Regions from separate parts of the Streptomyces sp. 3MP-14 genome, predicted to be linked through region 3. Evidence: riboswitches for the same ligand, from Rfam matches in the RefSeq annotation. Region 3 holds a riboswitch; each other region holds the start of a gene.

Region 1 (3,268 bases), on a different contig from region 3:
CGCGGCTGGACCAGCCGGTGGCCGACCTCAAGGGCCCCGGATTCCTCATCCTGGGCGACCACTTCAGCCCGGTCACCGCGCTGCTGGCCCCGTTCTACCGGGTCTTCCCCAGCCCGGTGACGCTGCTGGTGGCGCAGGCGGCGCTGTTCGCGCTGGCGGCGGTGCCGGTGACCCGGGTCGGCATCGCGCTGCTCGGCCGGGCGCGCGGGCTGACGGTCGGGGTGGTCTTCGGGCTCTCCTGGGGCGTGCAGCAGGCCGTCGACTTCGACTTCCACGAGATCTGCTTCGCCGTGCCGCTGATCGCCCTCGCGCTGGAGGCGCTGCTGCTGACGCGGTGGCGGGTGGCGTTGGCCTACGCGCTGCCGCTGGTGCTGGTGAAGGAGGACCTCGGGTTGACGACGGCCGCCATCGCGTTGGTGGTGGCGCTGCGGTCACGCGACCGCGACCCCGGGGCGGCGCGGGCGGCCTGCGCGGCGGCGGTGCTCGGGGCGGCGCTGTGCGCGCTGACGCTGCTGGTGCTGATCCCCGCGTTCAACAACGCCGGGGACTACGACTACTGGACCAAGCTCAGCGAGGAGGGCGGCGGGGGCGGCCCGTTGGGCGCGCTGCTGGACGGGATCGGCGAGAAGGCCAGGACCCTGCTGTGGCTGCTGCTGCCGACCAGCGGGCTGCTGGCGTTGCGCTCCCCGCTGCTGCTGGTGGCGCTGCCGACGCTGGGCTGGCGGTTCGTCTCCCACGAACCGCACTACTGGGGCACCGACTTCCACTACAGCGCGGTCCTGATGCCCGTGGTGGCCCTGGCGCTGGTGGACGCGCTGGCCAACTCCGGGCGTTCGCAGCGGCGTTGGCTGCGGGACTACGCGCGCTTCCTCCCGGCCGGGCTGCTCGGGGCGACGCTGGCGCTGAGCCCGTCGCTGCCGGTGGCGCAGCTGACCGAGGCGGAGACCTGGCGTCACGGCGAGGTGGCCAGGGCGGCGGAACGGGTGCTCGCCGCCGTCCCCGACGACGCCGAGGTGGCGGCCAACGTCCGGCCGATCGCCCAACTCACCGGCCGCTGCCGGGTGTTCTGGATCGGCGATCCCCATGTGCCGGCCCCCGACTATCTGGCCTACCACGGCCCCGGCATGTCCCCCACCGGCATGGTGCGGCGCGCCGCCCAGCTCTACCCCGAGGCGGAGTACGCGATCGTCGAGCACGGCGCCGGCTACTTCGTGCTGCGCCGGGAGTAGCCCGGGAACCGGGGGTGACCCGGGAACGACCGCGCGGCGACCCGGGAAAGCCCCCGGAGCGACCCGGCGGCGCGACACGCCCCGGCCCCGTGGCGCGGGTTTCGGAACGCGGAACGCGTCGCAACCGCACACGCTCCGGGGGCGTCCCCGGTGCCCACCGGGCCCGCGAGCCCCGTGGGCGTTCGCAGGTGAACGCGCCATGCGACGAGACGGAGAACACAACATATGGGGCTGCTCGTTGGGAGCGGCACAAGATGTATGCTCGACCTCGCTGTCGCCGCAGGGGAATCCGGTGGGAATCCGGAGCTGTCCCGCAACGGTGTGTCATGGCCTGCTTTGCTTTCGCCCTGACGAGTCCGAATGCCTGCCGACGGCTGATCACGTCCAAGCCCCGAGGGCTGGGCCGAGGGACGCGGTGCGGTTGAGCCATGCCTGGCACAGCCCTGCGCGCGTGTCGCTCGCGCCCGGCTCGCGGAGCGCATCGCGTCCCGAGGGAGAGCACCGAGTGACCATCGCACCCGCCGCCCCCGCAGAGCCGGCCTCAGCGGCGTTGCCCCGCATCCTGGCCGACCTCACCGCCGACCTCCCGGCCGCCGACCCCGCGCGGGTCGCCGCCGCCGTCGAGCGGGGCCGCCATCCGGGTTCCGACGAGGCCGAGTTGCGGGAGTTGGCCATCGAGGCGGCGGCCGGGTTGATCGCCGAGGAGCCCGCGTACTCGCGGCTCGCCGCCCGGCTGCTCACCCTGGCGATCCGCGAGGAGGCCGCCGGGCAGGGCGCGGTCACGTTCGCCGAGTCCATCGCCGTGGGCCACCGGGAGGGGCTGATCGGCGACGCCACGGCGGCCTTTGTCCGGGTCCACGCCGAGGAGTTGAACGCGCTGCTGGCCCGCACCGTGGCCGAGGGCGCCGACGACCGCTTCGAGTACTTCGGGCTGCGCACCGTCCAGTCGCGCTATCTGCTGCGCCACCCCATCACCCGGCGGGTGATCGAGACCCCGCAGCACTTCCTGCTGCGGGTGGCCTGCGGCCTGGCGCCGGACGAGACGGCCGACGCGCTGGCGCAGGTCGCCGAGCTGTACCGGCTGACCAGCTCGCTGGCCTATCTGCCGTCCTCGCCGACGCTCTTCAACTCCGGCACCCGGCATCCCCAGATGTCCTCCTGCTATCTGCTGGACTCGCCCGCCGACGAGCTGGACTCGATCTACGAGCGCTACCACCAGATCGCCCGGCTCTCCAAGCACGCCGGCGGCATCGGCCTCTCCTACAGCCGGGTGCGGGCCAGGGGTTCGCTGATCCGGGGCACCAACGGCAAGTCCAACGGCATCGTGCCGTTCCTGCGCACCCTGGACTCCTCCGTGGCGGCGGTCAACCAGGGCGGCCGGCGCAAGGGCGCGGCCTGTGTCTACCTGGAGACCTGGCACGCGGACATCGAGGAGTTCCTCGAACTGCGCGACAACACCGGCGAGGAGGCCAGGCGCACCCACAACCTGAACCTCGCGCACTGGATTCCGGACGAGTTCATGCGCCGGGTGGACGCCGACGCCGACTGGTCGCTCTTCTCGCCGGTGGACGTGCCGGAGTTGACGGACCTGTGGGGCGCGGAGTTCGACGCCGCCTACCGGGAGGCCGAGGCCCGCGGCCTGGCCCAGCGCACGGTGCCGGCGCGGCAGCTCTACGCCCGGATGATGCGCACCCTGGCGCAGACCGGGAACGGCTGGATGACGTTCAAGGACGCCGCCAACCGTACCGCCAACCAGACCGCCAGGCCGGGCAACGTGGTGCACAGCTCGAACCTGTGCACCGAGATCCTGGAGGTCACCGACGACGGCCAGACCGCCGTCTGCAACCTGGGCAGCGTCAACCTCGCCGCGCACCTGGGCGAGAACGGGGCGATGGACTGGGAGCGGCTGGACGCCACTGTGCGCACCGCCGTGCTCTTCCTGGACCGGGTGGTGGACATCAACTTCTACCCGACCGGGCAGGCCGAGGCGTCCAACTCCCGCTGGCGGCCGGTGGGTCTGGGCGTGATGGGCCTTCAGG
Region 2 (3,268 bases), on a different contig from region 3:
GGGCCGCCGCGTTGGCGCGGCCGCCGGTGGCGGGGTCGGGGTCGGGGTCGCTTGGTGGGGTCCGTCGCCGGTCGGCCGGCCGCCACGTGCGCGGGAACGCGCGGGTGTGGTCGGTGCGTTGGGCTGCCGCGTTGGCGCGGCCGCCGGCGGGGCGTCGCCGGCGCCGGCGGGGGGTCCGCCGGCGGCCGGGGGAACGCTCGGCCGCCGGCCGCCGTCTCCATTGCCGCTCACGGCTGTTCGGGCCGCCGTTCGCCCTCGGAGCCTTCGCCCTTGCCCGAGCCGTCGACGTCCTCCGCACCGCCGCCGGCGGCGTCCTCCGCGCCCGCCCCGGTGCCCGAATCCCGACGCCCCGCACCCCCGGCATCCCCCGACCCCTCGGCACCCTCAGCGCGCACAGCGTTCTCCGCGCCCTCCGTGTCGCCGGCGCGCGCAGCGCGCTCGGCGTCGCCGCCCGCCCCTTCGGCGCGGCCCGCGAGGGCCGCGCCGTCCGCTTCGCCCGCCGCGGCCGCGGCCCTGCGGCGGAAGCTCAGCAGGACGCCGATGCCGATGCCGGCCACCAGGCCGAGCCCGATGATCCACGGCAGGGCGCTCACCCCGTCGTCCGCGTCGCCCTCGCCGGAACCGCCCTCGTCGCCGGGCGATTCGGTCGGCGCCGGGCCCAGCCGGCCCAGCTGCGCCAGCAGATCCGTGCCGCCGAAGTCCTCCGCCGAGCCGCCGGTGGCGTGCGCGGCGAGTACCAGCAGGCTGACCGCCGTCGGGTTGTTGGCGTAGTCGGTCCACTCACCGTGGTGCGCGCGCAGCCACTCCAGTGGCGCCGAGGCCGCCTCCCGGTGGCCGCCGGCCGCCAGCGCCAGCACCGCGCGTGCCGTGGTGGCGAAGTCCGGCTGGGTCTCGCCGCCCGGCGGCGTCGATTCCAGGTGGTCCTCGCTCGCCTCCAACGTCCCGAGCAGCTGCGCCGCGCCCGCCGAACCCGCCCGGGCCTGCGGGCTCAACCCCTCGGCCGACGACTCCGAACCCGGCGACTCCGAACCCGGCGACTCCGAACCCGGCGACTCCGAAGCCGCACCGGTCTCCTCGCCGTCCGCACCCTCGCCGTCCGAACCCTCATCGCCCGCCCCGCAGTCCAGCGGGGTCACCGGCGCCTCCGGCGTCTCCGGGTCGACCAACAGCCCGCTGCCGTAGGCCGCGAGGACCGCGTCCACGGTCGCCATGTCGCTGCCGTACAGCTCGCCGGTCTCCGGGTCGGGCTGCCACGCGAACGCGCCGCGCTGGTCCTCGGGCGCGTCGCAGCCGAGTTGCAGGTCGCCCAGCGCGGAGTAGGGCGAGCTGCCCTCGCGCCGCACCTCGGCCGGGTCGGTGCCGGTCGCGGCCAGGGCGCCGATCACCACGGCCGTGGAGTTGGCGTCGCTGGCGCTCCCGGGGTTGAGGCCCCAGCCGCCGTCCTCGTTCTGCACGCCGGTCAGCCAGGCGACCCCGGCGTCCACCGCGTCCTGCCGGCCGCCGACGGCGGCGAGCGCCTGGACCGCGAGGGCCGTCGCATTGGAGTCGGAGGCGGTCACATCCGCGCAGGGCTGCTCGGCGTCGGCGCGGAACGGGAGGAACGAGCCGTCCGCGCACTGCTGCCCGACCAGCCAGTCCACCGCCTCGTCGGCCGGCGTGTAGCCCGCCGTGTGCTGGGCCAGCAGCGCGTAGGACTGCCGCCACACCCCGTCGTACTGCGGGTCGGCGTCGCCGAAGAGGCCGTCGGGCGCCTTGGCCGGCGGCGGCGCCGGCGTCTCGTCGGCGACGGCGGCCGGGGCGAGGGCCACGCCCGCCGTCACGGCCAGCACCGCCAGCGCGGCAAGCGCGCCCTGCGGCGCGCCCCTGAGCGGAGTACGGGGGATGAACACGCGCAAGCCTTTCGCTGTGGCGGCCGTCGGCGCGTTGACCGCCGAAGCGCGCACAGCGCCCAGCGGCACCGGGCGCGACGCCGTACTCCTCGACGGTGCCGGTCGCCGGGGCGGCGACCGTGGCCAGTGCCCATCACGGCGGGCGTTCCGGCTCACGCGGGCGCCCGAGGCGGGCGCCCGCGATCACGGTTGCGGGTCAGCGCCGGATTCGCACCGGCTTCCCCCGCGCGTGAGTGAACTGATCGGCCTCACTCTAACGGCCCCGGCACCCACGTCTCACGGCCCCGGCATCCGCGCCCACCTGCCGCTCGGACCACCCCGGAACCGGCGCCCGCCCGACCGCCCTCGCGGCCCCCTCAGCCCCCGCCACCCGGGCAGCCTGGTGCCCGGCTCCGGCATCGAGTGATAATCGGCCCACCCGCCGCAATTCCCCCCGTCGACGGGCGAGTAGTGTTCGTACCCGCGAGTAGGTAGCGGCAGACCCCAGGGAGCGTGTGTGGCGGCGGAGGCCCGGGCGGAGCGCCCGCTGAGAATCGCGCTGCTCAGCTACAAGGGGAACCCGTACTGCGGCGGCCAGGGCGTCTATGTCCGCCATCTCTCCCGCGAGCTGGCCGCGTTGGGTCACCACGTCGAGGTGATCGGTGCCCAGCCCTACCCCGAACTCGACGCCGGCGTCACCCTGCGCAAGCTCCCCAGCCTGGACCTCTACCGGCAGCCCGATCCGTTCCGCACCCCGCGCCGCGCGGAGTACCGGGACTGGATCGACCTGCTGGAGGTCGCCACGATGTGGACCGGCGGCTTCCCCGAGCCGCTGACGTTCTCCCTCCGCGCCCGCCGCGAACTCGCCGCCCGCCGGGCCGAGTTCGACGTGGTGCACGACAACCAGACGCTGGGCTACGGGCTGTTGGGCACCGGCCGGATCGGCCTGCCGCTGGTCACCACGATCCACCACCCGATCACCGTGGACCGCCGCCTGGAGCTGGCGGCGGCGCCGGACCGCCGCCGCCGCTACGCGGTGCGCCGCTGGTACGGCTTCACCAGGATGCAACGCCGGGTCGCCCGCCGGCTGCCCAGCGTGCTCACCGTCTCCGGCTCCTCCCGCCGGGAGATCGTCGAGGACTTCCGGGTGGCGCCGGAACGCGTCTCCGTGGTGCCGATCGGCGCCGACACCCGGGTCTTCCACCCCGACCCTGGCGTGCCCAGGGTGCCGGGCCGGATCGTCACCACCTCCAGCGCCGACGCCCCGCTCAAGGGCCTGGTCCACCTCGTCGAGGCGCTCGCCAAGCTGCGCACCGAACGCCCCGACACCCACCTGGTGGTCGTCGGCAACCGCCCCACGGCGGGTCCGGTGCACGAGGCGCTGGAACGCTTCGGGCTCG
Region 3 (3,268 bases):
ACGAGCCGATGGTGGTCGTCGGCAGCGGCGGCAGCGCCAGCCGGGCGCGCTGGGCCGTGGCCCGCCGGGGGTAGGGCTCGGGGCGGCGGGTGTCCGCCGGGGTGACGGCGGCAGCGCGGGCGCGCACCGCCGGGTCGCGGGTGATCGGGGAGCCGGAGCGGGAGGCCAGGTCGGCCCGGTTGGCGGCGAGTTGGGCCCCGATCGCGTCCGCGCCCTGGGTGAGGCCCCGGGCGAGGGTGACGATCTCGGAGACCTTCTGGCGGGCGAAGGACAGCCAGCGCAGGATCTGCGGGTCGATGTCCCGCTCAACGGAGGCGTCCAGCGGAACGTGCAGCAGCGAGCAGGAGGCGGCGACATCGACCCGGTCGGCGAGGCCCAGCAGGGTGGCCAGGGTGGCCAGCGAGCGCTCCAGGTCGTTGATCCACACGTTGCGGCCGTTGACCACGCCGGCGACCAGCCGCTTGCCGGGCAGGCCGCCGGCGGCGGCGAGGTCGTCGAGGTTCCGGGCGGCGGGGCCGGTGAGATCGAGGGCGAGGCCGTCGATCGGGGCCTTGGCCAGCACCGGCAGCGCTGCGCCCAGCCGGTCGAAGTAGGAGGCGACCAGCAGTCGGGGGCGGTCGGTGAGGGTGCCCAGCTCGCGGTAGGCGCGCTCGGCGGCGGAGAGTTCGGCGGGCGTGCGGTCCTGCACCAGGGCGGGCTCGTCCAGCTGGACCCACTCGGCGCCCCGGGCCCGCAGGTCGGCCAACACCTCGGCGTAGACGGGGAGGAGGCGGTCCAGCAGGGTCAACGGCTCGAAGTCCTCGTCGACGCCGGGGGCCGGCTTGGCCAGCAGCAGGTAGGTGACGGGGCCGACCAGCACGGGGCGCGCGGTCAGGCCCAGCGCCAGGGCCTCGGCGAACTCGGCGCACTGCCGGCCCGAGTCGGCGGAGAAGACCGTGTCGGGGCCCAACTCGGGGACCAGATAGTGGTAGTTGGTGTCGAACCACTTGGTCATCTCCAGGGGCGCGACGTCCTGGGTGCCGCGCGCCATCGCGAAGTAGCCGTCCAGCGGGTCGGCGTCGAAGGCGGCGCGGTGCCGGGGCGGGATGGCGCCGACCATCACGCTGGTGTCCAGCACCTGGTCGTAGAGCGAGAAGTCCCCGGTGGGAACCTCGTCCAGGCCGGCGTCGGCGAGCTGGCGCCAGGTGGTGGCGCGGAGTTCGGCGGCGGTCGCCAGCAGGGTGTCGGCGTCGAGGCGGCCCTTCCAGTAGCGCTCGATCGCCTTCTTGAGCTGCCGGTCGGAACCCTGGCGGGGATAGCCGTGGACGGTGGCCCTCACTGCCGCGGCTGCGGGCTGAGCGGTCAAGGAACTCTCCTTCGCGAGATGTGTCCCGTCTGGCCGGAGACCGGGAACGGGCGCGAAGGCGTGGCAACGGCGGTGCTCCGCGCGGCCGTTGGGCACGCGAGGTACACGCGTCGTGTTCACGCGACCCGCCCACGAGGTCACCGAACCACCGCGCGCGACGGTCGCGCACGGGCAGGTGGCAGGTCTTCGGACTCGCGGGCAGCCGCACCGGAACGCGCTCGTCGCCGAGCGTGCTCGCGTCGCGGACCTACTGGCCGTCGCTTCCCAGGCCCGAACGGGGCCCAGTGCGTCTGACGGCGGTCGTTCCCACTCACCGCTGCGGGGCAGTGCCGGAATCCCACCGGCTTCCCTCTTCACGACGCGCCTGCCTGGCGGACAGGGCGAACCAGCTGCGCCCACCAGCGTAGCGCCTCCGCCCCTCGCGGTGGGGTGCTCGGCGAACTCACCCAGCCGGCGGGCCGGTTGGCGGGGCCGCCGGGTGGGTCGGGGCGGGAACGGGCGGGCTGGACAGCGAACCGGGAGCCGCACTTCTCGTGCCTGAATCGTCACGTTGAGCAACATACCCCCTTGTGACGCTCCGTGTCCAATGCTAGACTCGGCGTCACCCTCCGCGACAGTGGTGGAGGGTGAGGACCGGGAGAGACAGCACCGTGCACACACTCTTCGAGGGCGAACTATGCGCGGAGCACGCCCAGTTCACCGTGGTCAGCGGGGCCGTTGGCGGGTCACCGGCTCCCGCCGTGCGCCAGGTCGCGCCGGTACCAGGTGCCCGGCTTGCCGCCGAGGTCGGCCGGCTCGGCGGGGCCGACCGGCACGAATCCGGCCTTGGTCAGCACCTTCTGGGACGCGACATTGTCCCGGGCCGCCGCCGCCCGCAGGGTTCGCAGCCCGTGGCTGGCCACCGCCAGCCGGCACAGCTCCCGCACGGTCGCGGTCGCCAGGCCACGGCCGGCGACGTGCCGCGCGACCCGGTAGCCCAGTACGGCGGTGCCGTCCTCCAGGTCGAGCAGGTTGAACCGCCCCAGGACCGACCCGTCCTCGGCCACGAGCACATAGAAGCAACTGACGCCGGCCTCCTGCTCCGCCAGCAGGGCACCGTGTCGTTCGGTGAACCGGTCGAAGTACGCATCGCCACGGTCCGGTACGGAGGCCGCGAAGTACGCGCGGTTCGCCCGCTCGAAGGCCAGAACCGCCGGGGCGTGGTCGGCGTGGAGGCGCTTCAGCTCGGGCATCGCCCCACCCTACTCAGGCCACGCGCCGAGGCCACCCGGGTTCCCGCCGCGCCGGGAGGCCGCGCCGAGGCGCCCCCGGCGCCCCGGCCGTCGCGACGCCCCCGCCGTCCCAGCGTCCCGGTACGGCCGCGCCCCCGCCCGCTTCCCGCTCCGGGCGTGGGCCGCCGTTCGTGGTGTTCTCGGAGCGCCTTCCCGGTGCCGGTGGTGGGCGTGGTCTGGGATGGGCCCATGACCAGCGGGGACGACACCGGGTTCGAACGGTCGAGATGGCTGCGGTTCAAGGACGTCGTGCTGGGCCCGCCGCTGCGGGTCGCCGACCTGCCGCAGGAAAAGCTGTCCAACCGCGCCGCCCTCGGGGTGCTCGCCTCCGACGGCCTCTCCTCCACCGCCTACGGCGGCGAGCAGATGCTGCGGGTGCTGGTCCCCGTCGTCGGCACGGCCGCCTTCAGCCTGCTGCTGCCGCTGACCGGCGCGCTGCTGCTGGTGTTGCTGGTGCTGACCATCACCTACGGCGACGTGGTCACCCACTACACCAGGGCCGGCGGCAGCTATGTCGTGGCCAAGGAGAACTTCGGCCCCCGGGTGGCCCAGATCGCGGCGGTCGCGCTGCTGGTCGACTACATCGTCACGGTCGCGGTCCAGGCGGCGGCCGGCGCCGACGCGTTGATCTCGCTGGTGCACCTGATCGGCG

Evidence for each region. Region 3 has a riboswitch for cobalamin ahead of metE (5-methyltetrahydropteroyltriglutamate--homocysteine S-methyltransferase). Riboswitches for the same ligand answer to the same signal wherever they lie in the genome.
Region 1: it holds a riboswitch for cobalamin, as region 3 does, so the genes downstream of both, FH609_RS00660 (ribonucleoside-diphosphate reductase subunit alpha) here and metE (5-methyltetrahydropteroyltriglutamate--homocysteine S-methyltransferase) in region 3, are expected to answer to the same signal.
Region 2: it holds a riboswitch for cobalamin, as region 3 does, so the genes downstream of both, FH609_RS32045 (prenyltransferase/squalene oxidase repeat-containing protein) here and metE (5-methyltetrahydropteroyltriglutamate--homocysteine S-methyltransferase) in region 3, are expected to answer to the same signal.

Annotation. Positions count from the first base shown of each region.
Region 1 is NZ_VDLZ02000001.1:150,044-153,311, reverse strand. Features, by position in the region: gene FH609_RS00665 (DUF2079 domain-containing protein) at 1-1,229, shown strand, start outside; cobalamin riboswitch at 1,471-1,616, shown strand; gene FH609_RS00660 (ribonucleoside-diphosphate reductase subunit alpha) at 1,735-3,268, shown strand, end outside.
Region 2 is NZ_VDLZ02000001.1:531,013-534,280, forward strand. Features, by position in the region: gene FH609_RS32045 (prenyltransferase/squalene oxidase repeat-containing protein) at 228-1,889, opposite strand; cobalamin riboswitch at 2,009-2,147, opposite strand; gene FH609_RS02290 (glycosyltransferase family 4 protein) at 2,386-3,268, shown strand, end outside.
Region 3 is NZ_VDLZ02000022.1:66,067-69,334, reverse strand. Features, by position in the region: gene metE (5-methyltetrahydropteroyltriglutamate--homocysteine S-methyltransferase) at 1-1,345, opposite strand, end outside; cobalamin riboswitch at 1,505-1,750, opposite strand; gene FH609_RS28680 (GNAT family N-acetyltransferase) at 2,071-2,577, opposite strand; gene FH609_RS28675 (APC family permease) at 2,806-3,268, shown strand, end outside.